DNA from 2 places in the Lactobacillus sp. C449L genome. Region 2 is predicted to be linked to the other one. Evidence: riboswitches for the same ligand, from Rfam matches in the RefSeq annotation. Region 2 holds a riboswitch; the other holds the start of a gene.
What was found. Region 2 has a riboswitch for thiamine pyrophosphate ahead of AC2JF9_RS05800 (ATP-binding cassette domain-containing protein). Riboswitches for the same ligand answer to the same signal wherever they lie in the genome.
Positions count from the first base shown of each region.

Region 1 (15,225 bases), on a different contig from region 2:
GAAGTCAAGCCCATAGCCAACAACAAACTCATTGCCAACTTTTGAACCATAGTATTCAACGCTGACCTCATTTTTCCGATTAGCTTCTTTATTCAACAGTACGCAACACTTAACGCTTTTAGCGCCACGCTTATTGAGTAGCTCTTTCATGTAATTCAAGGTGAGGCCGGTGTCAACAATATCTTCAACGATTAAAACATCTCGGTTTTTAACATCAGTTGCCAAATCAGAAATAATCTTGACTTTGCCAGATGATTCAAATTCGTTGCCATAGCTGGACACATCCATGAAGTCGATTTCGGCTTTAACATCCATTTCCCTTACTAAATCGGTTAAAAAGAAAATTGCTCCTTTGAGTGCTCCAACAATTAGTGGATTTTTCCCAGCATAATCTTCAGTCAACTGTTTACCAAGTTTGATACACATTTTATGTATATCATTTGTAGTAAACAATTTATGATCAATAATACTATCAATGTTGTCACTTTTCGGCATTTATCTACCCTTCAATTTAAAAACTAAAATTTTCTAATAATTTCGATTATAGCATTTTTATCTAAAAAAACCACGTTTTTCAACATTTTTGCCCCATTTTTGGCTAGATTACGTACAAAAACTACTTATTGAAAGAAAGTAGTAAGATTATCTGAAAAATAGCTTAAATTGATGGTTTAATTAGCAGGGTTTTTGCTACAATGGAAATTAAGAATTTAGTCTAATGAAAGGTCAATACACTAATGGAAAAAGAACAAGAAATAAAAATGCTTAAAGCTTTTTCAGATGCTAATTCAACTTCTGGCTTTGAAGAAGAATTCGTTAAACTATTTACTGATACTGTAAAAGATTTTGCAGACGTTAAAGTAGATGGAATGCTTAACGTTTTTGCTTCCAAAAAAGATAATCAACCTGATCGTCCAGTTATTCAACTTGATGCTCATTCGGATTCGGTTGGTTTCATTGCCCAAGCTGTTAGACCAAATGGTATGATCAAATTCGTGCCACTTGGTGGCTGGGTTAAATACAACATTCCCGCTTTACGTGTACGAATTAAAAACCGCGCTGGCGAGTATATTCCTGGAGTTGTGGCGACCAAACCACCGCACTTTATGACTGATGCTGAGCTTGACAATGTGCCAGATGTTGCTGATATGTCAATTGATGTTGGTTCATCTTCGCGAGAAGAAACAATTAATGACTACAAAATTGATACTGGCTGTCCGATTTTTGTTGACGTAAAATGCGAATATAACGAAAAATCAGGCTTGTTCTTTGGCAAGGATTTCGATGATCGTTTCGGAGCTGCCGCAATGGCAGACGTTCTTGACAATTTAAATGGTGAAAAGACTGATTTCAATGTTGTTGCAGCGTTATCAAGCCAAGAGGAAGTGGGACTGCGCGGAGCCTATGTTACTGCAAGAGCCGTAAAGCCGGATTTAGCGATTGTCCTTGAGTCTTGTCCTGCTGACGATACTTTTACACCAGAATGGCTTTCTCAGACTGGACTAAAACGTGGACCAATGTTGCGAGACATGGATACTTCATTTTTACCGAATCCGAAGTTTCAGCAATACGCCTGTGAGATTGCCGATAAGAACAATATTCCTTATACGCGTTCGGTTCGAACTGGTGGTGGACAAGATGGTGCGGCGATTTACTATGAAAATGGTGCACCAACAATTGTTATTGGCATTCCAGTTCGTTATGAGCATTCAGCATATTGCTTTAGCGCCTATCAGGACTTTAAGGCATCCGTCAATTTAACTCTTGCTATTATTCGTGACTTAACGAAAGAAAAGCTAGCTGGTTTTAGTCAGTTTAAATAGTCAGCGCGGTATGTCAGAATCGGCAAATGAAATTAGTAATGTATGTTATAATGTATAAAACTTAAAAAAAGAGTCGCTAGGGGTGCCACATTAAGCTGAGAAATACCCTCTGAACCTGAACGGGATAATACCTGCGCTAGGGAAGTGTTAAAAAGTACTTATGATGCTCCTACTGACTTTATTAGTTGGTTAGGAGTATTTTTATGTTTACAAGATCGTCAAAATGGAATGTTAAATCGATTATTTTAATTGCCTTAATTGCAATTGTTATGGGAGTAATATATACGTATGGTTTTAATTGGGCTTTTAACCTAGTTAAGATGGCTTTGCTACCCACTGGCTATGCTCCGGTAACGGATACCGTTTTTTCTGGATTGTGGTTAATTGCTGGACCATTGGCAATGTATTTTGTGCCTACGACTGGTTCGGGTACTATTGGGGAATTGCTGGCAGCCGTTGTTGAGATGGCAATTGGAGGACAATGGGGTGCGACCACTATTCTCTCTGGGTTCATTCAAGGAGCCACTAACGAGATTGGTTTCTTTCCTAAAAAAGAGCGTTACCAGAGGTTTTCATGGCAAAGCGTATTAACTGGTGCTTTCTTTGCAGGTTTAGGTGGTTATATACCATCTTACTTCTTATATGGATGGAGTAAATACAGTGTTCAACTTCGTGTAATTATGTTTATTACTGCTATTATTTCAGCATTAGTTTTTGATGGTGTTTTGGTCAAGCTGATAACAAACTTATTTGATCGAGCACTAAAGCCAAAATTAGACTAAAATAAAAAGCACTTCATTTTGGAGTGCTTTTTATTTTGGAATAAATGGACGGCAACGGCGATAAAACTTATAATAGTAATTTATAAGGAAAAATTAGCTTTTTTATAAATTTGAGGAGAACTATGGCAAAAGAGATTACAAATTGGCGTTCTTTAGGTGGCTATATTAGTGCAAATGGGCAAAAGGTCAAAGAAGGCTTGCTTTTTCGCTGCGGTCAGTTGTTTGACTTAACTGCTGAACAAAAGGATGCTGTGCAAAATCAGTATCAGATTAAACGGCTAGTTGACTTCCGTGGATCGGACGAACGTGCAGAATATCCTGACTATCTCTGGCAAGGTCTTGATTATGTTGTGCTTGACGTTTTAAAAGACAGTGGAACAAACCAAGCAAGTGTAGATGAAATTATTTCTGCCAATAGCCACGTAGAAGAAGATATGCTTAAGACATATGAAGAACTGGCATTATCTAAATCAGCTAAAGAGGGCTATCGTCAATTTTTAATGAGCTTAATTGAAAACCCCGTTCCAACTGCTTTTCACTGCTTTGCTGGAAAGGATCGTACCGGAGTGGGCGCGGCCTTAATTTTAAAAAGTTTAGATGTTAGTGATGATCAAATCTTTACTGACTACTTAAAGACAATTGATGCTCGTAAAGAAGCCAATGAAGAAATTTTAAATTATTTAAAAGATAAAGTGACTTCTGCTAACTTAAAGGATGTTGCTATTGCATTAACTGTTGAACGTCAATACTTAGAGCGCTATTTCCAAACAGTTGCTAAAAATTATGGTGACTTTAATCGTTACTTTACTGAGGGCTTACAATTACCAACTGACTTTAAAGCTCGAATGCAAGAAATTTATCTTGTTTAACTCAATAGTAGGAGAAAATTCTAAAATGAAACGTGAAGATTATATTGAAAAACTGCACCTTGAACCTCATCAAGAGGGTGGCTGGTTTCGGCAAATTTATACAAGTGACGAACAGTTTTATGCTGAAGATAGTCAAGGTCAACGCTATTATTACACCTCAATCTACTTTTTATTAGACGATACTAGTTGTTCACATTTCCATCGTCTAAACCATGATGAATTGTGGTATTACCATGATGGCGAGCCAATTACTATCCACTGTATTTCACCTGAAGGAAAATACTCGGCTGTTAAGCTAGGGAAAGATGTTACTAAAGGCGAAGTGATGCAATTCAAGGTGCCAAAGAACACAATTTTTGCTTCCGAAGTGACTAAGTCGGATAGTTTTTGTTTAGTTAGCTGTGTTGTTTCTCCCGGCTTTGATTATCATGACTTTGAAATGATGAACAAAATTCAATTGTTAAAGCAATATCCTGACTACGCGGAAGTGATTAGTCGGTTAGCAATTGACTAACACTAAAAAGAAAAAGGAACCAAATCTGAAAAGTAGATTTGGTTCCTTTTTTGCTATCTAGTATTTTGACTTAAAACCGAGTGAACTTTTGTGGTCAACATGTCAATTGCCACATCATTTTCACCACCTTCAGGCACAATAATGTCGGCATAGCGTTTAGTTGGCTCGATAAATTGATGATACATTGGTTTAACTGTATCAAGATATTGTTCAATAACTGAATCAATTGATCTACCACGCTCTTTAATATCACGTTCAAGTCGTCTAATAAAGCGAATATCGTCGTCCGTGTCAACATACACTTTAATATCCATTAAATCGCGAATTTCTTGGCTTGCAAGTACTAAAATTCCTTCAAGAATAATAATATCTGCTGGCTCAATGTGAATCGTTTTTTGACTTCTAGTGTGTTCCTTAAAATCGTAAACAGGCATTTCAATTGACTCATATTTAAGCAATTTACCAATTTGCTCTTCCAGCAAAGGAACATCAAATGCATCCGGATGATCATAATTGATGTTTTCTCGGATGTCCATAGGAATACCAGTATTATCCTTGTAATAAGAATCTTGCGTCATAATTAAGACGTGTTCATTTTCACGCATCTGATCAACGATTTTACGAGCAATGGTTGTTTTACCACTACCTGAACCACCGGTAATGCCTATCACAATAGGCTTTTCTAGTTTAGACATGAAGACACTCCTTTTTATCAAGTAACATTTTACTGTAAATTCCCTTGAATTACCAACATTGAGGGTAAAATTGATGTTTGTCGTAGAATTGTTAATCATACTATTTAATTCATGAGAATATTTCGATAACATAATATGTGAAAATAATAATTTGATTGTCTAGAAAAATTGGTGAAAAAAATGAATTATAATCTAATGCCAGTTAAATACTTTATCGATGTTGTCCAAACTCGTGGTTTTATATCTGCTGCTAAAAGAAACTATGTATCTGAAACTGCGGTTAGCTCGGCAATTAAGAAGTTAGAAAATGAATTAGGGCAAAAGCTATTAAACCGCTCAGCTGGGAAGTTTTCGTTGACGCCGACTGGCAAAGAATTTTATCGTCGAGCTGTAGAAGTTGTCAATTTATATACTGAAATATGGCGTCACCCAGATCCGCATGTAGATCAGCTTATAAGGATACATTTTCTTCAGGGACTTGAAAATGAGGCTGCGATGTTTGCATCCAAGCTTCCTAAGGAATGTTGGACAAGTTTTGATGAAGAAAATTTTGATTCAGGAATTAGCAGATTAATTAATGAAAATTATGATTTGCTTATAGGTTTTCAGCTTGCGTTTACAAATAACAACAAGATTGAGTATTTGCCACTTAAAAAAGTCAGTTTTGACCTACTATTTAATCAGATGGAAGTTGATAAATATCAGAATAATATAAAAGAATTGGCTCAAAGCAGTGTTTTTTATACTCAAAACTGGAAATCAACAGGAATAACGGATGTTCAAACCTCAATTATTAATACTTATTGCAAAGAAGGATGGAAATACAGTCAAATTGCTGAAGTAAATAGTTTTGCTGCGGCATGTTTAAATGTTAACTTTAAAGGAGGTATAACAATGGTGCCAAAATCATTTGTAGTACCACCCTTTTGCAAAAATACATACCGTGTTTCGCCCAAACATTTAGCAAATGCTTTTACTACTGTAGTTGCATTTAATTTGAGTGCGTCAAGTGAGTTAAAGAAGTTGGTAAAAGTGGCAACAACTTAAGCTTATTGACAATAACTTAAATATGTTAGCGCTTACTTAAAAAATGCTTTAAAATCCAATTGTAAATAAAATCACAAAACCGATGAAAGGATGAGATTACATTGGATTTTTTTTCTACTAAAGTTGTTGTTGTAGGTTCTGGTTCATCAGGAATTTCTGCATGCTTTGAACTATATCAAAAGAAAATTCCGTTTGTTTTATTAGAAAAAGGCAATAAAGTTGGGGGTGCAGGAAAGTTTGGTGCCCACGGGGTTTTCGCTATCAACTCGGAGGAGCAAAATAAAAAAGAAGTTGACTACGGCTACCAAGAAGCCTTTAACGGCTTGACGGATTATAATCATTACTTCGTAAATGGTGAATTATTGAGCCGCTTTTTGAAAATGTCTGGTGAAAATATTAAAAGATTAGATGAGATGGGTTTACCAGTAACAGTGGAACAGAGCGAGCAAAAAGCCCACATAGATGATCCTCTCGTTTATCATAAATTTAATAGTTTTAAAGAGAAAATGACTAATTGGGACAAACTTTCTGAAAAGTTTGAAGCCGCTGGGAATAAAGTTTTTCTTGAAGCTGCCGCAGTCGACATTGAATACAACAATGGTTTAAAAGCAGTAATTGCTGAAAATGCTGAGAAGCAAAAGTTTAAAATTCAAGCTCAAAAAGTAATTTTTGCAGATGGTGGATACTGTGGTAATGAGTGTATGCTCAAGGAAAAATACTCTGATGAATCTGAGTTTTTAAATTTAGGGGAACGCAAGTCTGTTGGCACAGGCATTGAGCTTTCTCATAAACTTGGTGCTGATATTCGTCACTCTCCAGTGTTATTTGCTCATGGTTGTGCCCCTAGCATGAACATTAATCCGATGAAACGTGACAGTTCAGTTGAAGCTTTAACAAATTTGCCACTTTTGTGGCTAGACCAGACTGCCAATCGCTTTGTTAACGAAGACATTGTTTATGACTTTGCAATGTGGGGAAATGCGGCACATAACGTTCATGGCAAATACTATGTTTTGCTAGACCAAGCTACTTTAGATACTTTTAAGTCAACTGAAGTAAACCTCGAAGATACTTTCGAACGGCAATTTTGTGATGTGGGTGAAACACCAAAAGCTACGGTTGGGCCATTACCAAATATTCAAAAAGATTTTGATGCCGCTGTCGAATCTGGTGAGGTGGTTAAAGCAAGCAGCCTTGAAGAATTGGCGCAAAAACTGCATTTACCGGTTGATTCACTCAAACAAAGCGTAGCTAAGTATAATAATGCAGTTGATCAGCATAATGATGAAACATTTTTAAAGTCGTCCGATGAATTGCTGTTTGGAGTACACGATGGTCCTTTTTATGCGATTATTGAGCATTGTGCTATTTTAGGCACTTTGGATGGCGTTAATGTTGATCGCAATTGCCAGCCAGTTAGGGAAGATGGGTCACCAATCAGTGATTTATATATTGTTGGCAATAATGTTAATGGACTTTACTCAGATGGCTATCCAAGTTATGAAGGTATTGCCAACGGCTTTGCCTTTGTTTCAGGTTGGATTGCTGCGCAAGAAGCTATTAAAAGCTTGAATTAGGAGGATATAAAAATGTTAGAAGGAAAAGTTGCTGTTGTTACTGGGGCTGCCCAAGGAATTGGTTTTGCAATTAGTGATGAATTTGCTAAACAGGGTAGTGACGTGGTATTAACAGATTATAATCCAGAAGTTATTCAAGTCGCTTCCAAGTTGAATGATAAATATCAAAGTAAAATATCAGGTCTTGTTTTAAACGTAATGGATAAAGAAAGTATCAAAAGTAGCTTGAACCAAATAGTTTCAGAGTATGGCAAAATTGATTACGTTATGAATAATGCAGGTGGTGGTATACTGAAACCATTCGCCGAGCTTACTGACGATGACTTTGATAAAACAGTCAATTTAGATCTTCGTGGGACTTTTCTGTGCATGCGCGAAGAAATTAACTTGTTTTTAAAACAAGGATACGGCTCAATAGTTAATACCACCGCTTTGGGTAGCATTTACAATCCCGGTGGCATGGGTGCTTATAATGCAGCTAAAAATGGCATCATTGGTATGACCCAAGCTGCAGCCGTTGATTATGCTGATAAAAATATACGCGTTAATAGTGTTGCTCCTGGTCTAACCAAAACTGCATTAAATGAAGGCGGCTTTTTGGAAAAGGTCTTGCCAACGGTTCCGATGAAACGTGCTGAAACTGCCGCAGAAGTTGCTAAAGTTTTCGTTTTTGTAGCTAGTGAAGCCACATTTATGACTGGACAGACCATTTTAAGTGATGGTGGCGTTTCCGTTGGCTTGAAGTAAGGAGGAGGCTACAAAATGTTTCCTAAAGAAAATAAATACGATTTAGTAATTGTGGGTGGGGGTTTAGCAGGACTTTCTGCTGCTGTCAGCGCAGGTGAATACAATCTTCATACTTTGGTAATTGAAAAAGGCAGAACACTCGGCGGCGACGGCAATTACGTTGAAGGAGCCATGGGTGTTGATAGTTATTTGCAAAAAAAGGAAGATATCAAAGTTAATTCTACTAAGCTTTTACAGGATGAGCTTAACTATTCACACTATGAAGCCAATGCTCTTCATTTGAAAAAGTATATTTCGGCCAGTGGTAGAACAATTGACTGGCTCCATTCACTTGGGGTTGAATTCAGCAAAGTCGGTCCCCAGGGCAAAAGCTGGCCAACAATTCATACTTTTTCAGGCGGTGGTCACGCAGTAATTGAGCAGCTAAAACAAACGGCTAAGCAGTATGAGATTGAAATTGTAACCAGTGTCAGTGCGCAGAAGATTTTGCAGGAAAATGGTCATGTTAACGGTCTACTTGTGCAAAGTGAGGCTACTGGACAGGAAAGAGAAGTTCTAACGCACAATGTCATTCTGGCAACTGGTGGTTATGTCGATAATCCAGATTTAGTTAAGAAAAGGTCACCGTTTACTGCTCGTTTGTTATCAGTTAGCGATGGCAAGTCAACTGGTGACGGCATGCAGATGGCCTGGCAAGCTGGCGCTGAGCATTACCAAATGGGAGCAATCCAATATGGTGGCGGAGCAATTTTGGATAAAACACGGCCAGCATATGTTCATATGCCTGCACAGCTTGCGGCTGCGGCAACTCAGGAAGCCATTTTATGGGTTAATGAACGTGGTGAACGTTTTATTAATGAAGATGTCAATGACAATATGTGTCACGCAGGAAGTGCAATCCTAACTCAGTCACGAACTTTTTCAATTTTAAGTCAGAAGGCTGTGGATTATTTAACTAATGTGGGCTTATATAAGGAAGTTGGTAATTCGCCAGTTTCGCCAGATAAATTTGATTGTTTGGTTGAGGAAATCAATCGTGATTTAGCTAATAATGAAAAGTACCTCACCAAAGGAGATACTGTTGAGGAGTTAGCTCAAAAGCTTAATCTGCCAAACTTGCAAGCTACAATCAGTCACTATAACAAGCTAACGGCTCGGGGAGAAGATACTGATTTTGGCAAGAATCAAAAGTATCTTACCCCAGTTGAACAAGGCCCATTTTATGCTGTTGAACTAGGTGTTGGCATGGCTTGTGCTATTGGTGGAATTCGTGTTGACAATGATAATCAGGTCTTGAATAAGTATGGGTACCCTGTTTCTGGTCTGTATGCGGCTGGCAATGATTCTGCTGGAATGCTGGTTGGTGATACCTACGCGGTAACTTTACCGGGAAGTACTGCTGGTTATGCAGTATTTTCTGGCCGGAACGCGGTAGAAAGTATCGTAAAGTGAGGCCTGATTGATGGATAATCAGGAAAAGACATATGTAACCAAAACTAGGATTGGGGTTCTAGCTGTTAGCTTGATGGGCATGGCTTCTTTAGCAATCACACCGTCGTATGCCGCGCTAGCAAAGGTATTTGCTTTGAGTAATACAGGCGTGCAGATGTTGACGTCTTTACCTAACCTATTTATGATGGTTGCCGGAATTCTAATTGGCAAGCTAACTGCAAGCAAGGTTAACTTGAAAAGTCTGACGGTTTCATCAATTATTCTGGTTGCAGTCGGTGGGTTGTTACCGTTATTGTTTCATAATAATTTTATCTTTTTAGTATTTTGCTCCTGCATGGTCGGTTTAGGCCAAGGGGCGTGTACTAATTTGACCCAAGTTTTGATTTCCCAAATTTTACCGAAAAAAGAACGAGAATCAACGATGGGGTTATCAACCACTTTTATTAATATCGGCGGAGTCGTATTTATTATGGGTGGCGGACAGTTTGCGGCAAAGAGTAGTTGGGTCAACAATTATTGGATATATCTTTTTTCACTCTTGATTCTTGTCGTTGTGATAGCGTTATTACCGTTTAAGCCAAAAATTTTGGATCAGGAAAGAAAAGATGCTTCTAGTGCAAAAATAACTTTAAGTAAATATATTTTTTACTGTGCTGGTTGGGCGTTTTTGACCATGCTGTTAAACAATGTCTTGAATAATAATATCGCATTATTCGTGGTCCAGGAAAATCTGGGTGCGACTTCGCAAGCGGCTCTTACTTCGACAATTTCGCTAATTGGTGGCATGCTTTGTGGATTAGTTGTTGGCATTATTGGCAAGAAATTCAAATACTCCTCAATTGCACTTTCATTCTTAATGTATGGCGTAGCGTATTTGTTAATTGGGCTGTTTCATTCCCTCTTAATTGTTTTTATTGGCAGTTTTTTAGTAGGAGCAGCGATGAGTATTGCAATGGGACAATTCCCTTATTTGATTTCAATTTCAGTTGATGACAATAGCGTTTCTATGGCACTGGGCGTATACGTCGCAATATATTCGGTTGGTGGCGTAATTAGCCCCTTGATCATCAATCCGTTAACAAATTTAGTTAAAATACTTGGCTTAAATGTATTTTCTGCTAGTGGAATTTTGGCCTTATTTATTGGAATAATTTGCTTAATGACGAGATTTCAAAAAAACATAGTAAGAAATAATTAGTGGCGTCTGAAGGTTCAGCTATCGGTTTTTAAAAAAGCAATCAAACATTATTTTAGTAATTAATTGCACTACTGGATATAATTAAGATGTAACAATAGTTTTTATTTGGGAGGCATTTTTATATGAAATATCCAAAGACTAAAGAAATCTTGAATCAACTAGTTGCTGATTTAACGCAAATGCACATGGTAGTGCATCAACACCATTGGTACATGCGTGGTAACCGTTTTTTGAAGTTGCACCCATATTTAGATAAAGTGATGGATGAACTTGCTGATCAACTTGATCAAGTCTCTGAGCGCTTGATTACTCTGGATGGTTCCCCAGTTTCAACTTTGAGTGAAATTGCTGAAAAAACTCATATTAAAGATGAGAAGGGCAACTGGAATGAAACAATTGATGAACGTTACGCGAAGATTATTGATGGCTACCATTATCTTGACGACTTATATAGGGAAGGCATCAAGGTAAGCGATGAAGAAGGCGACTACGCCACTAATGATATGCTAACTGGATTCTTAGCTGATGTTGAGAAACGAATTTGGATGATGTCTGGTGAAATTAATAAAGCACCTGAAATTGATCCCGAATAATAATTTTGAATGAAAAGGCAGTTTTAAAACTGTCTTTTTTTGCTGTCTTCATTTAAGTTGATCTTTGCTATAATGTAGTTGATTTGCAGAATATAGATAATTATTATATGAAGAAAGTAAAAAAATGGATAAAAAAGAACAAGACAAATTAAAACAGCAGGCCGCTGAGAAAGCAGCCAGTTTGGTAACATCCGGAATGAAGCTTGGCATTGGTACGGGGTCGACAGTAGCTTTTTTAATTGATGCACTAGGCAAACGAAAAAAAGAAGAGGGACTCGAATTAGCTGCAGTTGTAACAACTTCAAGTCGCAGTAAGAAACAGCTCGAGAGTTGGGATTTCAAAGTTAATGAGCTAGCTGAAGTGGATCAACTAGATCTTACAATCGATGGAGCGGACAGATTTGCTACCAATTTTGATGGCATTAAAGGTGGCGGTGGTGCTTTGACCATGGAAAAAAATGTCGCTGTAAATTCTGAAAAAGTAGTTTGGATTGTTGACGAATCCAAATTGGTTGATCGTTTAGGCGGTTTTCCGCTACCAGTAGAAGTTCTTCCCATTTCCTGTGAACAGAACTTTCGCTTGTTTCATGAAGATGGATTAAATCCCAAGTGGCGTATTGATAATGGTAAACGATTCGTTACGCACTATGGCAACTACATTATTGACCTAGACATTGATCCTATTCCTGTACCTTATGGCTTAGAAGACTATTTAGATAAAGTTGTTGGAGTAGTCGAAAATGGACTGTTTCTAGATATGTGTGATGAAGTCATTATTGCTCATTCAAACGGGATAATCGAAGACCGTAAACGTTAAAGTTAACCGTGAATTTGGTGAATACTTATCAGCATTTTCGTAATTGAGAGCATCAATATATTATCTTTGGTATGATGGTCTTATATTTTTAAAAAAAGAGGAATTTCAATGAATAAAAAACCTTTGATCATCAGCACTGATCCGGGCATAGATGATGTTGTTGCGCTGACTATTGCTTTGTTTGCGCCTGAACTTGACGTAAAGCTAATTGTTCCAACTTGGGGTAATGTCCCTCTAGATAAAACTCTGGTCAATACTTTGAAATTGGAAACTTTTTTAGGAACTAGAGTACCAGTGGTTTCTGGAGCTAGTTGCCCATTAATGCGTCAGTCAATTGATGCCTCGGATGTTCATGGTAAAAGCGGAATGGACGGTTTTGAGTTTCCCGATCCGGACATGTCGTTGCTTAAACCAGGAATTGCAGTTGAGGCAATTCATGATGTAGTTGCCAATAGTGCTGAAAAGGTTACATTGATGCAAATTGGTCCAGCTACTGATTTTGCTTTGTATTTTAGACAATATCCGCAAGACCTATCAAAAATTGAAAAGTTGGTAATTATGGGTGGAGCGATTGGTAGAGGAAACTGGGGACCGTACAGTGAATACAACGTTGCTGGTGACCCGGAAGCCGCTCAGATTGTTTTTTCAAGTAGCGTAAAAATTATGCTAGCACCGCTGGAATTAGGTCATCAAGCATTCGTAACTCCGCAGACGCTTGAAGAAGTTAAGCATATGGGCAAGATTGGAGATATGCTATATCACATTTTAACTCACCTACATGATAAAACTGATACTAATGGACGTGAGATCTACGATGCACTGGCTGCGGGGATGCTACTTAATCCCGAAATGTATACGTTCAAAGATGCGTATGTTGTTGTAGATACTAAGAGTCCTTATGCTTATGGTGCTTCTTTGATTGATTTTGATAATTTCTTTGAACACTCCGCTAATGCAAAAGTCGGTGTAGAAGTTAATCAAGCTACTTTTGTTAAGTGGTTTATTGACCAAATTAAGCAAACAAGATAATTGAGGTAAAAAATGACAGATTTCGTTTATCGAACAGTAATGCGCGATATAAAACAAAATATTTTAAATAATAAATATAAAGGAATGCGTCTTCCCGATGAACGAAGTCTTGCCGAGCATTACCAAGTTAGTCGTTCTTCAATGAAACGGGCGATGGAGCTATTATCTCAGCAAGGAATCGTATTTAAGAAACGAGGAAGTGGCACTTTTATTAATCCACTTTATTTAAAAAATCAGTCTTTATTTCGGTATGAAGGTTCTAACTTGGGGTTAACTGATAGCTTGAAAGTTCCCGGTAAAAAGCAAGGAATTAAACTATTAGATTTTAGTGTAATAAAGGCTCCTGAAGCAATTAAGCAGGACTTGTTTTTGAATGAAGATGATTTTGTTTATGAATTTAAACGTTTGCGTTTACTTGATGAACAGCCGTTTTTAATTGAAACCGGCTATTTACCTATTAAAATTGTTCCGGAGTTAAAGCCCGATCACCTGCAGAAATCACTGTTTAATTATCTAGAAGATACGCAGAATAAAGTTGTCACCAAGGCCTTTCTCAACATCACGGTTGAATCTTCCAGTGAGGAAGATCAGAATCGTCTCAGCCTGAAAAGAACGGAGCCAGTTGGAGTCATTGAAGGGATATTTTTCCTTGACGATGGAACGCCGTTTGAAGTTTCAACGATGAGAATACACTATCAGTACATGAAGTTTAATACTTTCGTTAACTTAAATAAATAAAAAAGACGAGCAACAGCTCGTCTTTTATCTTGGATACATTTTGTCTAAAGGAAAAAACTAAATATTTGTAAATTGACAGAAATCTGTGATTCTTCCGAATATACATAATTTAAATTAATATGCTTTATTTGGTAGGACAAGCTTTGTAACAGTTTCTGTTGATTAGCGGTTAATGCAGTTGCTGAAAAACAACGCTTGCTTGAATATACATCACTAATTTTCCTATATAGGATAGGGGATGATCGTCGCTTTCAAATTTGCGCATTACTAAACTAATTGCATCACGAATTGGCCGATATTTTACAATATTCAATTCATTATAGATATCACTAAAAAACTATCATAGAATTGATCTAATTCTTGCGGTACTTTTTTAGTTAGTTGTTCTTTTTTCTTAAGAAAAAAGAACAAAAAATTTATCATAACCTCACTTCCTTAGCACCGAAATAATCTGGGTATGCGGTGAAAATTTTTGTTTAATCTCTTGAGACAAGGAGCTATCTGTTATTAAAACATCTACTTTGCTTAAGGGAATCGACATAAATGGAGAAGTAATCTGACTGTTGAACTTATATTGCTCGGCCACAACAACTACCTGCTTTGCTCGTGTCGCAGCAGTTCTAATAAGTTCAGAATCGCTCATCCTATTTGAATAAATGCCATCACTCTTGACACTTGATGCCCCAATAAAGGCAGTATTAAAACTCAAACGTTCGAGTGTTTTTAATGAGGTCACCGAATAGCTGAATCGATGCTCTTTATCAATCTTCCCACCCAGTAAACGTACGCTTGGCTGCCTTGATTGCATTAACTCTAATGAGTTATCAATTGAATTAGTTACAATTTGCAAATTAATCCCGTTAATGAGCTCACACAGTTTTTTAAGTGTAGTAGATGGACCGATAAAATCACACTGATTAGGATGGACAAAGCGTAATGCCATTTGCGCCATTTTAGTTTTGACTGGGGAATCAATTTGGCTTCTCATTAAAAAATTAGGTACACCATCTTGATTATTTGCCAATAAACCACCGTGAACACGAATAGCTTGACCAGTTGAAGTTATTCGCAATACATCTCGACGAGCAGTATCAAAGGAAATATTAAAGTGTTCGGCTATATCTCGAGTAACTAAATGGTGACGTTTATTTAATAGCTCTTTTATTTCGCGGATTCGTTCTTCTTGAGTCATTTTACTTCTCCTAAAAATAATTTAGCACTCTTTTCAGTAAGTTTAAGTAAATTATCCAATATTTTGATAACAACTTAAGTGTTTGTCTGTATTTGACCATATGTTTGCTGATCTGTAAACCGAAAACGTCAAAGCAAACGCATTTTTTGTTT
Region 1 covers NZ_JBWXGA010000001.1:662,255-677,479, reverse strand. The annotation lists gene hpt (hypoxanthine phosphoribosyltransferase) at 1-495, opposite strand, end outside; gene AC2JF9_RS03185 (M42 family metallopeptidase) at 738-1,823, shown strand; TPP riboswitch at 1,892-1,983, shown strand; gene AC2JF9_RS03180 (ECF transporter S component) at 2,027-2,605, shown strand; gene AC2JF9_RS03175 (tyrosine-protein phosphatase) at 2,728-3,474, shown strand; gene AC2JF9_RS03170 (cupin domain-containing protein) at 3,500-3,988, shown strand; gene udk (uridine kinase) at 4,042-4,683, opposite strand; gene AC2JF9_RS03160 (LysR family transcriptional regulator) at 4,864-5,730, shown strand; gene AC2JF9_RS03155 (FAD-binding protein) at 5,832-7,307, shown strand; gene AC2JF9_RS03150 (SDR family NAD(P)-dependent oxidoreductase) at 7,320-8,054, shown strand; gene vprA (vinyl phenol reductase) at 8,070-9,506, shown strand; gene AC2JF9_RS03140 (MFS transporter) at 9,517-10,704, shown strand; gene AC2JF9_RS03135 (Dps family protein) at 10,827-11,297, shown strand; gene rpiA (ribose-5-phosphate isomerase RpiA) at 11,422-12,114, shown strand; gene AC2JF9_RS03125 (nucleoside hydrolase) at 12,223-13,143, shown strand; gene AC2JF9_RS03120 (GntR family transcriptional regulator) at 13,156-13,881, shown strand; partial or broken gene AC2JF9_RS03115 (bacteriocin immunity protein) at 13,926-14,304, opposite strand; gene AC2JF9_RS03110 (DeoR/GlpR family DNA-binding transcription regulator) at 14,309-15,073, opposite strand.
Region 1: it holds a riboswitch for thiamine pyrophosphate, as region 2 does, so the genes downstream of both, AC2JF9_RS03180 (ECF transporter S component) here and AC2JF9_RS05800 (ATP-binding cassette domain-containing protein) in region 2, are expected to answer to the same signal.

Region 2 (15,225 bases):
AATATTTGTTTGAACCATCGTTTAGCGACAATAAAACCACCTGGCCATTTTTAACCTGGCTTTTAATCTTATCAGCAGCTGCGGATTTAATATTGATTTTCACTGTTTCTGAACTACTCATATAAAATTACCCCCTAATCTTTATCTGTTTTCTCAAGTATAGGGTAGATTAACTTATGAAGTCAAAATTTATGTTTATAGTATTGGGTTATTTTCTGACAGAATATTTATATTGCGAACATTTATAAAAAAGCTCAAAATGGACATAACGATTATATGATGATTGTAACTTGTGAAAGGGGACATTTTATGACCGTCTTAAAAAAGATTTATAGTGACAGAATCTTGCAAATAACTTTTGTAATAACTGTCATCAGTCTTTTTTTTGCTAGACCTCGGTTTGAAGATATTAACCTGCATACAATATTTTCTGTAGCGACAATGTTAATCATCATTCAAATATATGCCTATTTACACGTTCTTGATGTTTTGGCATACAAGTTGACCAGTATTGCTAACAATATGCAAAAACTGGACATGTTATTTACTCTGTTGGCAATTATTTCCGGAATGTTTTTGGGCAATGACATAACCGCGTTGACTTTAATTCCATTATATTTGAGCATTGCAAAAAGATGCGATTTGCCGCAAATTTTGCCCATTACGTTAATTGGAATGGGGGCTAATATCGGAGCAGCCTTCACCCCTTGGGGCAATCCACACAATATTTTTCTGGTCAGCAAGTACTCTGTCAACGTTCTTGAATTCTTTTCTTGGTCTTTACCATACCTACTTTCAGCATTAGTAATCACATTTATCATTTTTCACTTTATACCGCGCAAAACAATCCCTACTCAAGACATTAAGCAAATTGACATCAGCGTTAGACTAACTGTTATTACCACCGTTATATTCGCACTGTTCTTTTTGGGTGTCTTCAAAGTGATTAATGTAGCAATTCCAATGGTAATTGCGATTATTTGGGCTGTAATAATTAATCCTAGAATCTTGCTCAAAATTGACTACGCTCTGCTTTTAACCTTTACCTGCTTTTTTATTTTTATCAGTGATATTCAACAAATTCCCATGTTAGTAGCACTCATTCACACGATGGTCAATTCAGAAATTTCTACTTATTTTACGTCGATTATTTCTAGTCAACTTATTAGCAACGTACCAGCTACTATATTAGTTGGAAAGTTTACGCCATATGCCAAGGCGTTATTTTTGGGTTCCAACATTGGTGGCTTTGGGTCACCAATTGGCTCAATGGCGAATATGCTTGTTCTTAAAACATTTACTCAACACGCCACGGTATCACGAGGAAAATTTTTTAAGAACTGGTTGCTTATGCAATACGCTAGTTTATTTGTCTTAACTCTTGTCGGCCTGATATTGTTATTAGTATAAAAAATGAATAATAACAAGTTAAAATCCACCAGAAATGACGGTTTTAACTTGTTTTTATACCCAAAAAGAACATAATCAGTTATAATTGACTGAATAGTTAAGATGGAGGAAAAAATATGTCAAAAACAACTTTAATATGGATTATCGTTGCTGTTATCCTTATTTTACTAATTGCTATTTACATTGGTATTTATAACGGCTTGCAAAAGGCTAAAGTGTACACTGACGAGGCATGGAGCCAAATTGACGTACAATTAAAACGTCGTAATGACTTAATTCCTAATTTAGTAGAAACTACTAAAGGATATGCTAAACACGAAAGCGAAACTTTAGAAAAAGTCGTACAGTTACGTAGTCAGTTAACATCGATTCCTAGTGATGACCACGCTGAAACTCTAAAAGTTTCCAATCAAATTTCTGATGCCTTAAGATCAATTTTTGCATTGTCAGAAAACTATCCTGATTTAAAGGCTAACCAGAACTTTACCAATTTACAGGAAGAACTAACAAATACTGAAAACAAAATTGCGTACTCAAGACAGCTTTACAACTCATCTGCCGCTGTTTATGATCAAAAACTGTTAACCTTCCCTTCCAACTTGGTTGCTAGCATTCACGGCTTTAAAAAGGTTGACTACTTGCAAGCTAGTGAAGCAGAAAAAGAAGTACCAAAAGTTAAGTTTTAATCTTGTAGGCGGTTTTTATGTTATTTCAACAAATTGCCAGCAATAAGCGGAAAACGACAGTTATAATGGCTTTGTTCGTCATTATTTTAGCACTCGTTGGCGCTGGCATTGGCTTTATCTGGAATGACCAACCCTTATTTGGCTTAGTCGTTGCACTGATTTGTAGTGCGATTTACATGTTAATTGTTCTACCCAACCCCGCCAATATGGTTATGAGCTTAAATCATGCTCAAGAAATTCAGGAAAAAGACAATCCAGAATTATGGCATGTTGTGCAAGACATGGCTCTGGTTGGTCGAATACCAATGCCACGGGTTTTTATCATTGATGATCCTAGTCCTAATGCATTTGCAACCGGTCGTGATCCCGATCATTCTGCTGTCGCTGTTACGCAAGGATTGCTTGACATGATGAATCGTGAAGAGCTCGAAGGCGTCTTAGGTCATGAAATTTCTCATATCAGAAACTATGACATCCTCGTGTCGACTGTTGCCGCTGTTTTAGTTGGCGTCATTTCGTACTTGTCGGGAATTGCGAGCCGCTATATTTGGTGGATTGATGATGAGGACAAGGATCGAAACAGCGATAACACAGTTATTATGATTTTTAAAATTGTCGCAATTTTATTTGTTCTTGTTCTGGGACCCATCTGTGCTAGTTTGGCGCAAATGGCACTGTCACGCAATCGAGAATATCTGGCCGATGCTTCTTCAGTCGAATTAACCCGTAACCCACATGGCTTAGTTTCTGCTTTGCAAAAAATCGAGAGTTCAGATCCAATGAAAAAAGTCGATCCCAGCAGTGCTGGAATGTACATCGAAGATCCGTTGCGTAAAAAACACGGTTTTACTCATCTTTTTGATAGTCATCCTCCAACCGCTGACCGCATTAAAAGACTAGAAAAAATGTAGTTTATCCTACTTAAAAAAGCTCCCTTTTTCGGGAGCTTTTTTACTTATCATTTTGGCGGTTATTTTAGGTTAATATTAGCTTGCCTAAATAGCTCCGCTCGCATTTGAACTGGTGTCTCATGATAATATTCATTAAATTTTTTATAGAAAAAAGACTTACCATTATAGCCGACCCTAGCAATCACATCTTTAACTGAAATATCAGGACGAGCAAGCAAACTGCGTGCTTCTTGCATTCGTCTTTCATCAACATGTTCGACAAAGCTCTTACCAGTTTTTTGCTTAACCATACTAGAAAAATAATTAGGGTTTAGTCCAAAATGTTCAGCTGCTTCTTTTAAAGTGATATCAGTAAAATTGGCGTCAATATATTGCTCAAGAGCAGTTTGCGCAAACTTAGGCGTAGTGGCGGTTGCAGTTTTTAAGTCTTGATTTCTAATTGCAGATATAAAGAGCATATTTAGTTCAGCAATAATCATACTGTGCGTGAACATATTCTGGTTTAGATATTCATCGATGATTTTCTTCATCAATTGCGCTGTCTGCGACATTTGTGAACATTTTAAGCTTAACAAACGGTTAGTTGCCAAAGCGTCAGTTACTTGCTGAACAGCATGCTCTTCTTGCGCGTTAAGTATAGAGCTCTTGCCAAAAAAACTTTGCCAATCAAACTGCGAATTAAATTCAAGTTTAACTAGAATATCTTTTTTATCCTGCTTAGTTACTTCATATTCGCATTTTGCTTGTAAAAGCACTATGTTACCCGTAGCCAAAGTCAAAATCTGGCCATTAATTTTGACTTTAGCCGTGCCATCAACTTCATAAAGAATAGTCGTTTTTGTAGTTTGATAGCGATGAATACCTGTATTGTGGTTTTCTAAGTGCGCCATAAATAAGTCAAAATTTTTATTGCCTGGCTTTATGCTCACCTCGTTTGAGTCGCTGCTGCTTGACTCTAAAATGCTGGCTAAATATTGTTCTAGCTTAACTGCTGCCATGCCGTCACCTTCTTGTTAATAATCTGTTTTCATAATTTTATTATATAGCAAAAAATCTCTCTAATAATATCTTTTTCCTTTAATGAGTTAATAGTCAAGCTTAGCTATCAGAGCTGCTAGACAAGGAAATGCCTTTTAGGTATAATTGACCTGAAATATAGGGGTGCCGTAAGGCTGAGAATATACCCGTTGAACCTGCTATGGATAATGCCAGCGAAGGGAAAATCATTGAATTTTTAAGTCGTCTGGCGGGTTGCCATGACGATTTTTTAGATTGGTTAGAAAATTGATTACAACTAAAAACCTAACTTTTTCATATGATGAAAACCATGTAATTCTTGAGAATATTAACTTGCTTATCCCGACTGGCAAATTTTCCCTTTTAGTAGGACCAACTGGATGTGGCAAATCGACACTTTTAAAAATTTTGGCTTCTCTTTACCCGAAATATGCTGGCAAACTTACAGGTAATATCAACTTAAACGGGCTTAAGAGTGCGATGATGTTTCAAAACGCAGGCGAGCAATTTACAATGGCAACGCCACGCGAAGAAATTATTTTTGCACTAGAGAACCTACAAGTTGATCGTGATCACTACCAAAAGCGACTTAAGCACGCCGTTGAATTTGCCCAAATTAATGACTTACTTGATCAGAAAATTGTAACCATGTCTGGTGGGGAGCAACAGCGTGTAGCACTTGCGGTCCTGATTGCAATGGACGTTGACCTTTTTTTGCTGGATGAGCCTTTTGCCAGTTGCGATCCAACTAATCGTAAGTTTTTAATTACCAAATTAGCCCACTTGCGTGACCAAGGGAAAACAATTGTTATCAGTGATCACATTCTAAGCGACTATATAGACGTTTGTGACTACTTATTTACCTTTACAGGTAAAGATATTATTAAGCTAAACCAAGATCAACAAGATGCTATTTTAAAAGCAGACGACCAACCTCAGCATTATACTTTTAAACTCCCGACCACCGAAAAAACCTGCTTTACTCTTGCTAATTCCGAAATTAATCAAAATCGCTTGCTGCTAAAGCAAGACCATTTAAATATTATTACTGGCAAGACAACGCTTATTACTGGTCCAAACGGTGTCGGCAAAACTTCTTTTTTTAAGGCACTAACAAAGATGTTGCCCTATAACGGCAGCATAACATATTCTAGCAAGGAGATTCGTAACTTATCGGCTCGTAAATATCTGCTGAAAGTTGGACAAATTTTCCAAGCTGCAAGTGACCAGTTTATTAACGTTTCAGTTGCAGACGAAATCAATTTAAGCAAAAAGCAACGAACCAATGATTTCTACACTGACCAAAAAATTGCGGATTCACTGCATTATCTTAATTTAGACCAGACCATGGACCAAGTTGTTTACTCACTTTCAGGAGGTCAGCAGAAGAAACTGCAAATTTTGTTAATGCTGATTGCCGATCAAAAAGTTTTATTAATTGATGAACCGCTAAGTGGGCTCGACAGCGAATCTGCTCAAAAAGTTATGCACTTGCTCAAAGAAAGTCAGGAAAAACGGGGGCAAACCCTATTAATTATTAGTCATGAATTGACTAATTTAGCCAGTTGGTGCGACTTCCACTTAGTTTTCGAAAATCAACATCTTACCTACGTGAATAAGTGAGGCAGTGATTATGAATCCCAGTTTTAAATTTATCTTAGCGCTAGTTATTTCCGTAGAATTATCCTTAAAAAGTAGCCTAGCAACTAATTTACTAGTTATTATTTTTTCAATTATATATCTTATTTATAAACACATTAAGTTAAGGAATCTTTTGATAACATTATTAACACCGTTAATTGCGGCCTTTACAATTTTCGCAACCCTCTACTGGTTTGCTCCTCAGCCTAACCTTGAAAATGCATTGAGTCTTTCCAGCCGAGTTTATGTTTACACCTTAACAATTTATTGTGTAGCAATCGGGACAACCGCTGAAAATTTAGCTAAATCTTTTGAACAAAACTTTCATTTACCAAGTAAGTTCGCTTATGGAGTTTTAGCAGCACTTAATATTGTTCCCCGCATGAAAGAAGCAGTCAAACAAATCCGCGCTGCTGGTATGATGCGCGGCGTCTACCTTAGTTTTTGGTCACCAGTGCTTTACTTTAAAGCAATTTTAGTCGCCCTTAATTCAGCTGAAAATCTTGCCCAAGGAATGGAATCACACGGCTTTAAAGAGGGCGAAAAACGTGCGATTATTGTTGCTATTCCAGTCAAACTAAGTGATTGGCTACTAGCCGGCGGACTACTGCTCATTACTAATTTTGCCCTTTTTACCTTGAAATAAATAAAAAATGGAAACTTGTTAGTTTCCATTTTTATTTACCGTAATAATGTAGTGCAATTTAAAACTACCTTGTTTCCTCTAGCAAGCATACAAATTTAAGCCATACAGTCTTTTACTTATGATACGGACTACCACTATTAATCATGAAACCACGATAAATTTGCTCAATCAAAACTACCCGCATTAATTGGTGTGGCATCGTCAATTTGCCAAAGCTCATTAAATCATCCGCGCGTTTGTTAACAGCTGCGCTAGTGCCAAGACTACCGCCAATCACAAAAGCAACATCTGAGTGACCGTAGGTTGCTAAATTCTTTAATTCATGAGCAAATTCTTCACTCGAGCGTTCTTTTCCCGTAATCGCGGTAACATAAACATATTCTTTAGCTTTAATCTTGCTTAAAATACGCTGTCCTTCGATTTCCTTCACTTTTTCTTGCTCAGCATCACTAAACTTTTCAGGCGCTTTTTCATCGGGCACTTGAACTATTTCTATTTTCGCAAAACGGCTGAGGCGCTTTTGATATTCAGCAATTGCATCTCTAAAATACTTTTCTTTGAGTTTTCCAACACAGATAATCTTGATATTCATAGTTCTATTTTATCCCCTAATTCTCATTGTTTCCACCTGCTTTTTCCACACCTGTGTACAACCAAAAACTACATTTTGTGGTTCTATTTAAAAATAGGCGGACAGGTTGTGTTCTCAAAAAAGTTTTTATTTTTATTGGATAAATTTACCCACAAGTTCACTTTTTACTACCAAATTTCACAAACTTTTGCTTGTAAACACTAGTATAGCTTGCTGAACAGTTGTTTGACTTAATTATTCTCAGACGGTGTTTACACACAATTCACAGGTTATCCACAGCTAGTCCAATTAACTTCAAGCCCTTTTATACACAATCCACATTTTTATCCACAGTTATCAACAAGTTCTTAGTCAAAAAAAATCACTTGACAGCACCAAAAAACGAACTTTTTTATGTTTCCCATACTTTTTGTTAACAAAAAAGCTATACATACGATTAGATTCGCTTAGTATAGCCTTCTTTTTGTCTAATTAATGAATATTCCTTAGACTAATTTGCTTCTAGTTTGATATGGAGATTAATTTCTTTTCCACCACGATTAATAGCTAAAGTCACTGTTTCACCGACTTTGTGATTATACAAAATGCCGTGTAACGAAGCAACGTCAGTCACTGTTTTACCATCAACTTTTGTTATTACATCGCCAACCTTTATCCCGCCATTAGCTGCTGCACTATTTTTGTTGACTTCCGCAACATAAATACCACTTTTCAAGTTCGACTTAATATTCAGATGCTTTTTATAACTTGAAGGAATTCCTTGCAAAGCAATTACTTTTACACCAAGTTGGGGACGAACAATTTTGCCCTTTTTAACAAGTTGGTTAACAATGTTAACCACTTCATTTGAGGGAATAGCAAAGCCCATTCCTTCAACAGAAGTGCCGTCGCTTGATTGGGACAGTTTCATCGAGTTGATTCCAATTACTTGCCCAGCAGAATTGACTAAAGCACCGCCTGAGTTTCCCGGGTTGATTGCAGCATCAGTTTGAATAACCGTTTGCTGGTTCGCAGAAGTAGTAATGTTACGAGCTGGAGCTGATATGATACCCTGCGTCACAGTTGAAGCATATTCGCTGCCTAGCGGCGAACCAACAGCAATAACCGTTTGACCAGCCTGCAGGCTCTTAGAGTCGCCAAATTCAGCTGTTTGGGTTACGTAGCTGGCATCGATTGCTAAGACGGCCAGATCAGTTGTAGCATCTGTACCAACAATGCGCGCATTAACAGACTTACCGTTGGAGAGCATCACTTTAACTTTGTCCGAGCCAGAAACAACATGGTTATTAGTTACAATGTAACCCTTATTTCCTGACTTCATGTATATAACACCGGAACCCTCACTGTAGGTTTGCAGTTTGCCTTTGCCCTTGGAATTGTCATCTTGGTCATCACCAAAAATGCCAAATACTGAGTTATTACTACTAGTTGACTGACGTTTTAAGTTAATAACTGAAACAACAGCTCCTTTAACATTATTATATGCAGGAGTCATGGTACCACTAGTTTTGGCACTGTTTTTTGATGTCTTCGAACTACTAGAAGTAATTGTGGTCTGAGCATTGTTATTATTCAAATCTGCATTATTAATTTGGTCAAGCGCAACATATGAAACGCCGCCACCGATTATTCCTGCTACAGCACCAACAATAATGGTTCTAGCAAGACCATTTTGCTTATGCCCTGAATTTCGATTGTCCATTTTATAATCTCCTTTACATGACTTCATCCAGTATACTAACAAAGTTTTAAAAAATATGTGATTTTATCTTTAAATTTTCACTAAATTCGTTGGTGCATCAGAATCAGTCATAATAATTTCAGCATCGTTTGACAAATTAGCACTACCATCAAGTAAAATCCGTTTAGCCGTATCGTAAGCCAGCTTAGCCGTATTATTATGCTGACTACGATGAGCTAAAAAGATATGTTTGGTTTTATCAGAGACTACATCTAAAAGTGCATGTGCTGCATCCTCGTTGGATAAATGCCCGACGTCTGACAAAATTCGCTGTTTCAAACTCCAAGAATAAGGGCCATTGCGCAGCATCATATCATCATAGTTAAACTCAACCATGTACGCATCTGCATCTTTAATCACGTCTTTAACTTTTTGCGAAACATAACCCGTATCCGTTAAAAAAGCTATTCGTTTTCCACCACTGGCAAAAACATAGTATTGCGGATCAGCTGCATCATGACTAGTTGCAAAAGCAGTGACGGCAACATCACCGAAAGTTTTGGTTTGCTTTGGTTCAATTATTTTCATTTGCGCTTGTGGAATTTGACCAATTTTTTGCGTCTCATCCAAATATTTCCACGTTCCCCTATTAGCATATGCTGCAATTTTGGGATAACGGCGCATTAACACACCCAGCCCTTTGCTGTGATCAGAATGATCATGGCTTAAAAAAGCCATGTCAATGTCATTAATGTCGACATCAACTTCATTTAGTAGCTCTTTGATTTTTTTACCGGATAAACCGGCATCCATTAGAATCTTATGCTGTTCGGTTTCAATCAGGCTAGTATTGCCGGTTGAACCGCTGGCTAAAACAGAAACCCGCACACTGTCTATTCCTTTCTAGTTTTTCTGTACATTATATGAGCCACTCTGCAAAATTTGCCCTGTAAATGCATTGACTCTTTTAACAGTAATATTCTTAGTGGTTTTGTTTTCAACTAAAATCAGCCACGTCGGCAATAATATCGTGCTGCCACGGACCTCTGTTAATTTGGAATAGCCCAGTTTAACTTGGATTACACGCGAATTATTAACAATTTCTCGATCTGTATACATTGCCTTGACCGCATGCCAGGCACTAATAATTAATTGCGGTTCACGCACTGAACTAATTGGACCCATATATGAAATTGTATAATTAGTAATTTGACCGTTGTTCACATTAATTGTTAACTGCGCATCACTATCATAAATTTGTCCATAGTTAGTCTTTTGCACATAGCAATAAGTACCTTCACCTGACATACTTGGGGCATAAGTAAATTCTTTTCCATAAGGGACATTGGCAGGATTATTCTTAAAGTCTTCCAACTGTTGCAAAACTTTCTGATGGCTGCCATTAAGTAAAACCATCGCTTTAGGCGTTCCAGTTAGTGAGTTATCAGATTTTGAATAATGCGTCGTAACTTGCGTTAAATTGCTATTTTTAGCGGAAAGATAGTCTCGATTCTTGGCAGCTAGATAATAACCAGACTGCTGCTTATGAGAAATATGTAGTGGTACATCAATTCCGTCAGCCCGCATTTCCGCACGAATGCTAGTTGAGGTACTACCAGCAGTACTGGTTAAGTTAATCGGTGAACGCCAGATTTCAATTGCGAGGTAGAGGTCAATTAACAGGAAAACGACAAAAAATAACCATTCAATTCTCTTTCTGTCCACCTTATTTCCCTCCTTCCGACTCTGTTTCCTCAACTTTATTTAACTTATTAAAGTCTTCTTGCTGCCACTCTTGTACATTCTTCCATTCGTTATACGCTTTAATAAAGTACATTGGAATCAAATTAACTAAATTATCGCGCGTATTATCTTTCTCGACCTTGAATGCAACAATTATTCGCTGTATTTCTGAGCGCTTCATACCCGCATTGGTTAATCTTTGAATTACCTCATCAGTAGGCGGTAAAGAACGTGTCTGACCGTCAAAGGGGATAGGTATTTGCAGGTCAAGGTTATTAAAAGCAACTTCAGTCGCACCTTGAGATAAAGTCGTGCTAATTTGCGGACTATGCTCTCCCATAAAGACAGGCATCCCTTCAATATAGTTGCTGTAGCTTACTTTTTCACCAACTGTATCAAAATACCGCAAATCCTGCTCGCTCAGGCCAAGTTTATGTACATACTCAACGCCGTTTAGCAAGCGATCGTTTTCCGTCAGCTCCTTTTGTTTTTCATATTTAGTATACAAAAGATCATGTTGATCGCTTTTAGCATCGGGTACGCGTAGCTTTGTATAATAGTTAAGCGAATAGACAGTCTGACCTTTTTTACTCGTCCGCGTCGATACGTTAGTTGTACCCAGAAGACGCGACACAAAGTAAGAATCGGTTTGGCTATTAGTTAGATAACTATATACCCGCCAGTCTTCAGGTTGTGTATAAAAAGTTTCATAGCTATTTTTCAAGCGTACGAATTTAACTGGTTTTTTGCCACGGATGTTGCTAGCATAACTGCGTAGTTTTTTAAAATCAGCATTTTTTAGTTCAACACGATAGATAGTTGAAGTTTCATCATTTCCAAGGTATAAGTACTGGTTGCTGGATGAAATAAAAGATCGTCTGAATTTTTGATCACCGGTTTTCAAGTTCCTTTTTGTAAATAGATTAACGTTGACTTCATTAGGAAAAGTTAGTTGGATATACTTTGGATTATTGAGCATTTGTTCATATTCTTTTTGACCAGAACTAACTTCTTTAATGCTCTTATACTGTACTCCTTTAAGTTCCTTAATAAATTCAAGTGGCAAGTTTTTTTTGGCATCATATAAGCGGTACGGTTTGCCATCTTTAAAGCCGTAAGAACCAGTCGGAAGATACAGATTAGAAATGATGCGGCTGCGGCGATTGCGTGAATTTTGCGTTACATTGCCTACCTGGTCAATATGACTAAAGTACTGATCATTTGTCATAATGAAAATCCATAGGACAATCGAAAGGACGAAGACAGCAATTGTCCCAATTGCTAACAGAATGTCACTAAATTTGAATCTAGACTTCATCCCAATCATCTCCTTCACTCATTGGTTCATATGGTAAGGAAATATAGAAAGTTGAACCTTTGCCTTCACTACTATTTGCCCAAATTCTACCATGATGTTCCTCGACAATTTCCTTAGCAATTGCCAATCCTAGCCCTGTACCGCCTTGTTCACGAGAGCGCGCTTTATCAACTCGATAAAAGCGGTCAAAAATTTTATTCAAGTCTTCACGCGGTATTCCCAATCCTTGATCGGTAATGCTTAAAATGATTTTTTGTTGTTCTTGACGTAGTTTAACGGTAATGATACCACCATCAGGTGAATACTTAATTGCATTATTCATGATGTTGTCAATAACCTGGGCAAACTTGTCCGTGTCAATTTCAACCCATAAAGCTTGATTGCATAGCTCTCTTTTGATTTTATATTTCTTTTTTCCTTCCTTGGCATCGGTTTTAACAATCATATCGAAGCGATCCAAAATGTGAGAAACAAAATCATTAAAGTTAGCCCATTCCAGGTCAACTTTGGAAACTCCACGGTCCATTCGGGACAAGCTTAGCAATTCACTAATCATTCGAATCATACGCTCAGTTTCTTCTTGGGTAACTTGCAAAAATCTTGGTGCAATATCGGGATCTTTCCAGGCTCCTTCATTTAGCGCCTCAATATAGGCATGCAAACTGGTAAGCGGGGTACGTAGCTCATGGGAAACGTTTGAAACGAATTGTTTTTGCGAATTTTCATTTTTTTGCTGTTCAGTAATATCGTGCAAAACACAAACGCTACCGGAAACAAAGCCAGTTACTCTTTTAATTAGTGAAAAACTAGCGTGTAAAATCACTTCATCACGCGTGCCTTTATTAAGGGTAATGGCAACGCCTTTTTGACTGGCAATTAAGTCTTGCGAGCTTTCTTCCAATCCCAGAACAGTCGCAATTGGTTTGTTAATGATGTTTTCTTCCGTGGTATTTAAAAAACTTAACGCCATTTGGTTAACAACGTTAACATTACCATGCCGGTCTGTTGCTAAAACCCCATCGCTCATATGCGACAGCACACTGTCTAAACGCCGCTGTTCACTTTCAGATTCTTCTTGTGAACGCTCAATTCGCACCGATAATGTGTTAAAGGCCTGGCCTAACTGCCCTAATTCATCATTTGAATAAATTTTAACCTGACTAGAATAATCGCCTTCCGCAATGTTGAGCGCCTGACTTTGCATCTCTTCAATTGGTTTCGTGATTGCGTGCGAAACAACTAGCGACAGAATTGCCCCCATTACCGCGGCAATTAAAGAAGTAACCAAGAACATCAGCGAAATATTTCGTAAATCGTTAAATACTCCTTGCATTGATGCTCGTACATAAATTGCCCCTACCGTATTAGCCGAACCGTTACCAGCATTTAGCGGCGTAACCTGAATCATATAATCGCCATGATCGTTAATAACTTTGGTTGCTTGTCTGCCCGTTGAAGTTACTTGTTTAACCAAAGTATTATTAACACGTTGGCCGATGCGGTTTTTATCATTTAAATTGGACACTGCCCGAATAATATCTTTATTATCAACAACAATAATTTCACTAATAGTGCCAATGCCATTGCTATAGTCACTAACAATCCGATTTAAGTTAGCATTAGAGTGCTTATCATCTTTTAAAAGTTGAGCCGAAAGCTGATTACTAACAATTGGTAACACCTGAATTGACGACTGAAAGCTTTCAATACTGTTTTGCTCTAATTGGCGCGTGAAATAAGCCCCGATTACTTCAATCGTGGCAATAATCATCGCCATAAAGACGACTGCCAAAGTTGTATTAATAGAAATAGTTAAATGCTTAAACTTGTTTTTTAGTTTTTTCATAATTTTAAAAAGTTTGATATAAAAAGAAAGCCACGCATTATGTTAGTTCTGCGGGCTTTCTTCACTATTCTTCAGTAGGCTGTTTTACATAATAGCCAACACCACGACGAGTCACTAAAATCTGCGGTTGAATTGGATTATCTTCGATTTTTTCACGTAAGCGGTGAACTGTCACGTCAACTGTGCGAACATCACCGAAGTAGTCGTAACCCCAAACTGTTTGTAATAAGTGCTCGCGAGTCATGACTTGATCCATATGTTGCGCTAAATAATAAAGCAGCTCGAATTCACGGTGCGTCAACTCAATTTTTTTGCCTTCTTTTTCTACTATATAGGCATCAGGCATGATAACTAAATTGCCAATAGTAATATTCTTAGTAGCAGTATCTTCACCATCACTTTCAACTTTTTTGGCAATACTGCGCCGACGTAAATTAGCCTTAACTCGAGCGACTAGTTCGCGGTTAGAGAAAGGTTTAGTTACGTAATCATCGGCCCCCATTTCCAGACCTAGTACCTTATCAATTTCTGTATCTTTAGCGGTTACCATAATAATGGGCAAGTCATGAGTTTGTCTAACTTCACGCGCAACATCCAAGCCATCTTTTTTTGGTAGCATTAAATCTAGAATCATCAGATCCGGATTATACTCTTCAACTTTTTTGACAGCTTCTTCCCCATCATAGGCAGTGTCGACGTCGAAGCCTTCTTTAGTCAGATTGAATTTGATAATATCTGAAATCGGTTTTTCGTCATCGACAACGAGAATTTTCTTTGGCATCGAAAGCCCTCCTTTGGTTAACATTATACTGTTTTTTGGATTATTAGCCAAAAAAGTCACGCAAACTTAATAAAAAAACTTGCATTTAGAATAAAATAATAGCATAATAGTTTCCGTTAGTTATTTGTAAATAGCGCTTTTGGGTGGCTAGCTCAGTTGGTAGAGCAACGGACTCTTAATCCGTGGGTCCAGGGTTCGAGCCCCTGGCCACCCATCGTAAACTAAAACAGCAATCATTTGATTGTTGTTTTTTTGTTGCTTGCTTTTCTGAGTTGCAACTAGTTTGCAATTCACCTTTTTATCAAACCGGAATTTTTTTAATTATTTTGGCAAAAGTGTTGTCAAATAGCCTAAAAATTGCTATTATACTTAATTGCCAGCATAAATGGGTGGCTAGCTCAGTTGGTAGAGCAACGGACTCTTAATCCGTGGGTCCAGGGTTCGAGCCCCTGGCCACCCATCATAAATAGAAATAGCACTGCAAGAAGTCGGTGCTTTTTTTATTACCTAATTTTAGAGGTTTTTATCAACCATTTCTCTACTAATGTCAGTCAATAATTGCTCCGAATAGTCTCCTATTCTCTCACCTTGTATTTTGCACTCATAAGTTCCCAGGCAATCATCATTAAGCCACCATTGTTCTAAAACTTTCCGAGCGAGAGGCTCATCTTTATAATTATTATTTTCAAGTGTTTTTCTTTATATATTAAATTAAAAATTACCAAATTATAGTTTTGCCAACCTTCAAAGTCTAAGTTAGAATGATATTAAGAACAATATTAGGAGAAAAAGTATGGCAATACAAATTCCTACTCGTTTATTAGATGGTGCCGTGTTAGCTTTCCTGGCGAAAAGCGATTTATATGGCTACGCATTAACTCAAAACGTGCAGGAGGTTTTCGATATCTCTGAGTCGACAATTTACCCAGTTTTACGCCGACTTAAAAAACAAA
Region 2 covers NZ_JBWXGA010000003.1:15,330-30,554, reverse strand. The annotation lists gene AC2JF9_RS05825 (iron-sulfur cluster biosynthesis family protein) at 1-121, opposite strand, end outside; gene AC2JF9_RS05820 (SLC13 family permease) at 310-1,410, shown strand; gene AC2JF9_RS05815 (LemA family protein) at 1,527-2,096, shown strand; gene htpX (zinc metalloprotease HtpX) at 2,114-3,007, shown strand; gene AC2JF9_RS05805 (helix-turn-helix domain-containing protein) at 3,067-4,005, opposite strand; TPP riboswitch at 4,155-4,244, shown strand; gene AC2JF9_RS05800 (ATP-binding cassette domain-containing protein) at 4,280-5,647, shown strand; gene AC2JF9_RS05795 (energy-coupling factor transporter transmembrane component T family protein) at 5,658-6,311, shown strand; gene rlmH (23S rRNA (pseudouridine(1915)-N(3))-methyltransferase RlmH) at 6,424-6,903, opposite strand; gene AC2JF9_RS05785 (S1C family serine protease) at 7,394-8,605, opposite strand; gene AC2JF9_RS05780 (MBL fold metallo-hydrolase) at 8,675-9,472, opposite strand; gene AC2JF9_RS05775 (two-component system regulatory protein YycI) at 9,488-10,309, opposite strand; gene yycH (two-component system activity regulator YycH) at 10,311-11,654, opposite strand; gene walK (cell wall metabolism sensor histidine kinase WalK) at 11,635-13,491, opposite strand; gene yycF (response regulator YycF) at 13,556-14,272, opposite strand; tRNA gene AC2JF9_RS05755 (tRNA-Lys) at 14,414-14,486, shown strand; tRNA gene AC2JF9_RS05750 (tRNA-Lys) at 14,660-14,732, shown strand; gene AC2JF9_RS05745 (PadR family transcriptional regulator) at 15,066-15,225, shown strand, end outside.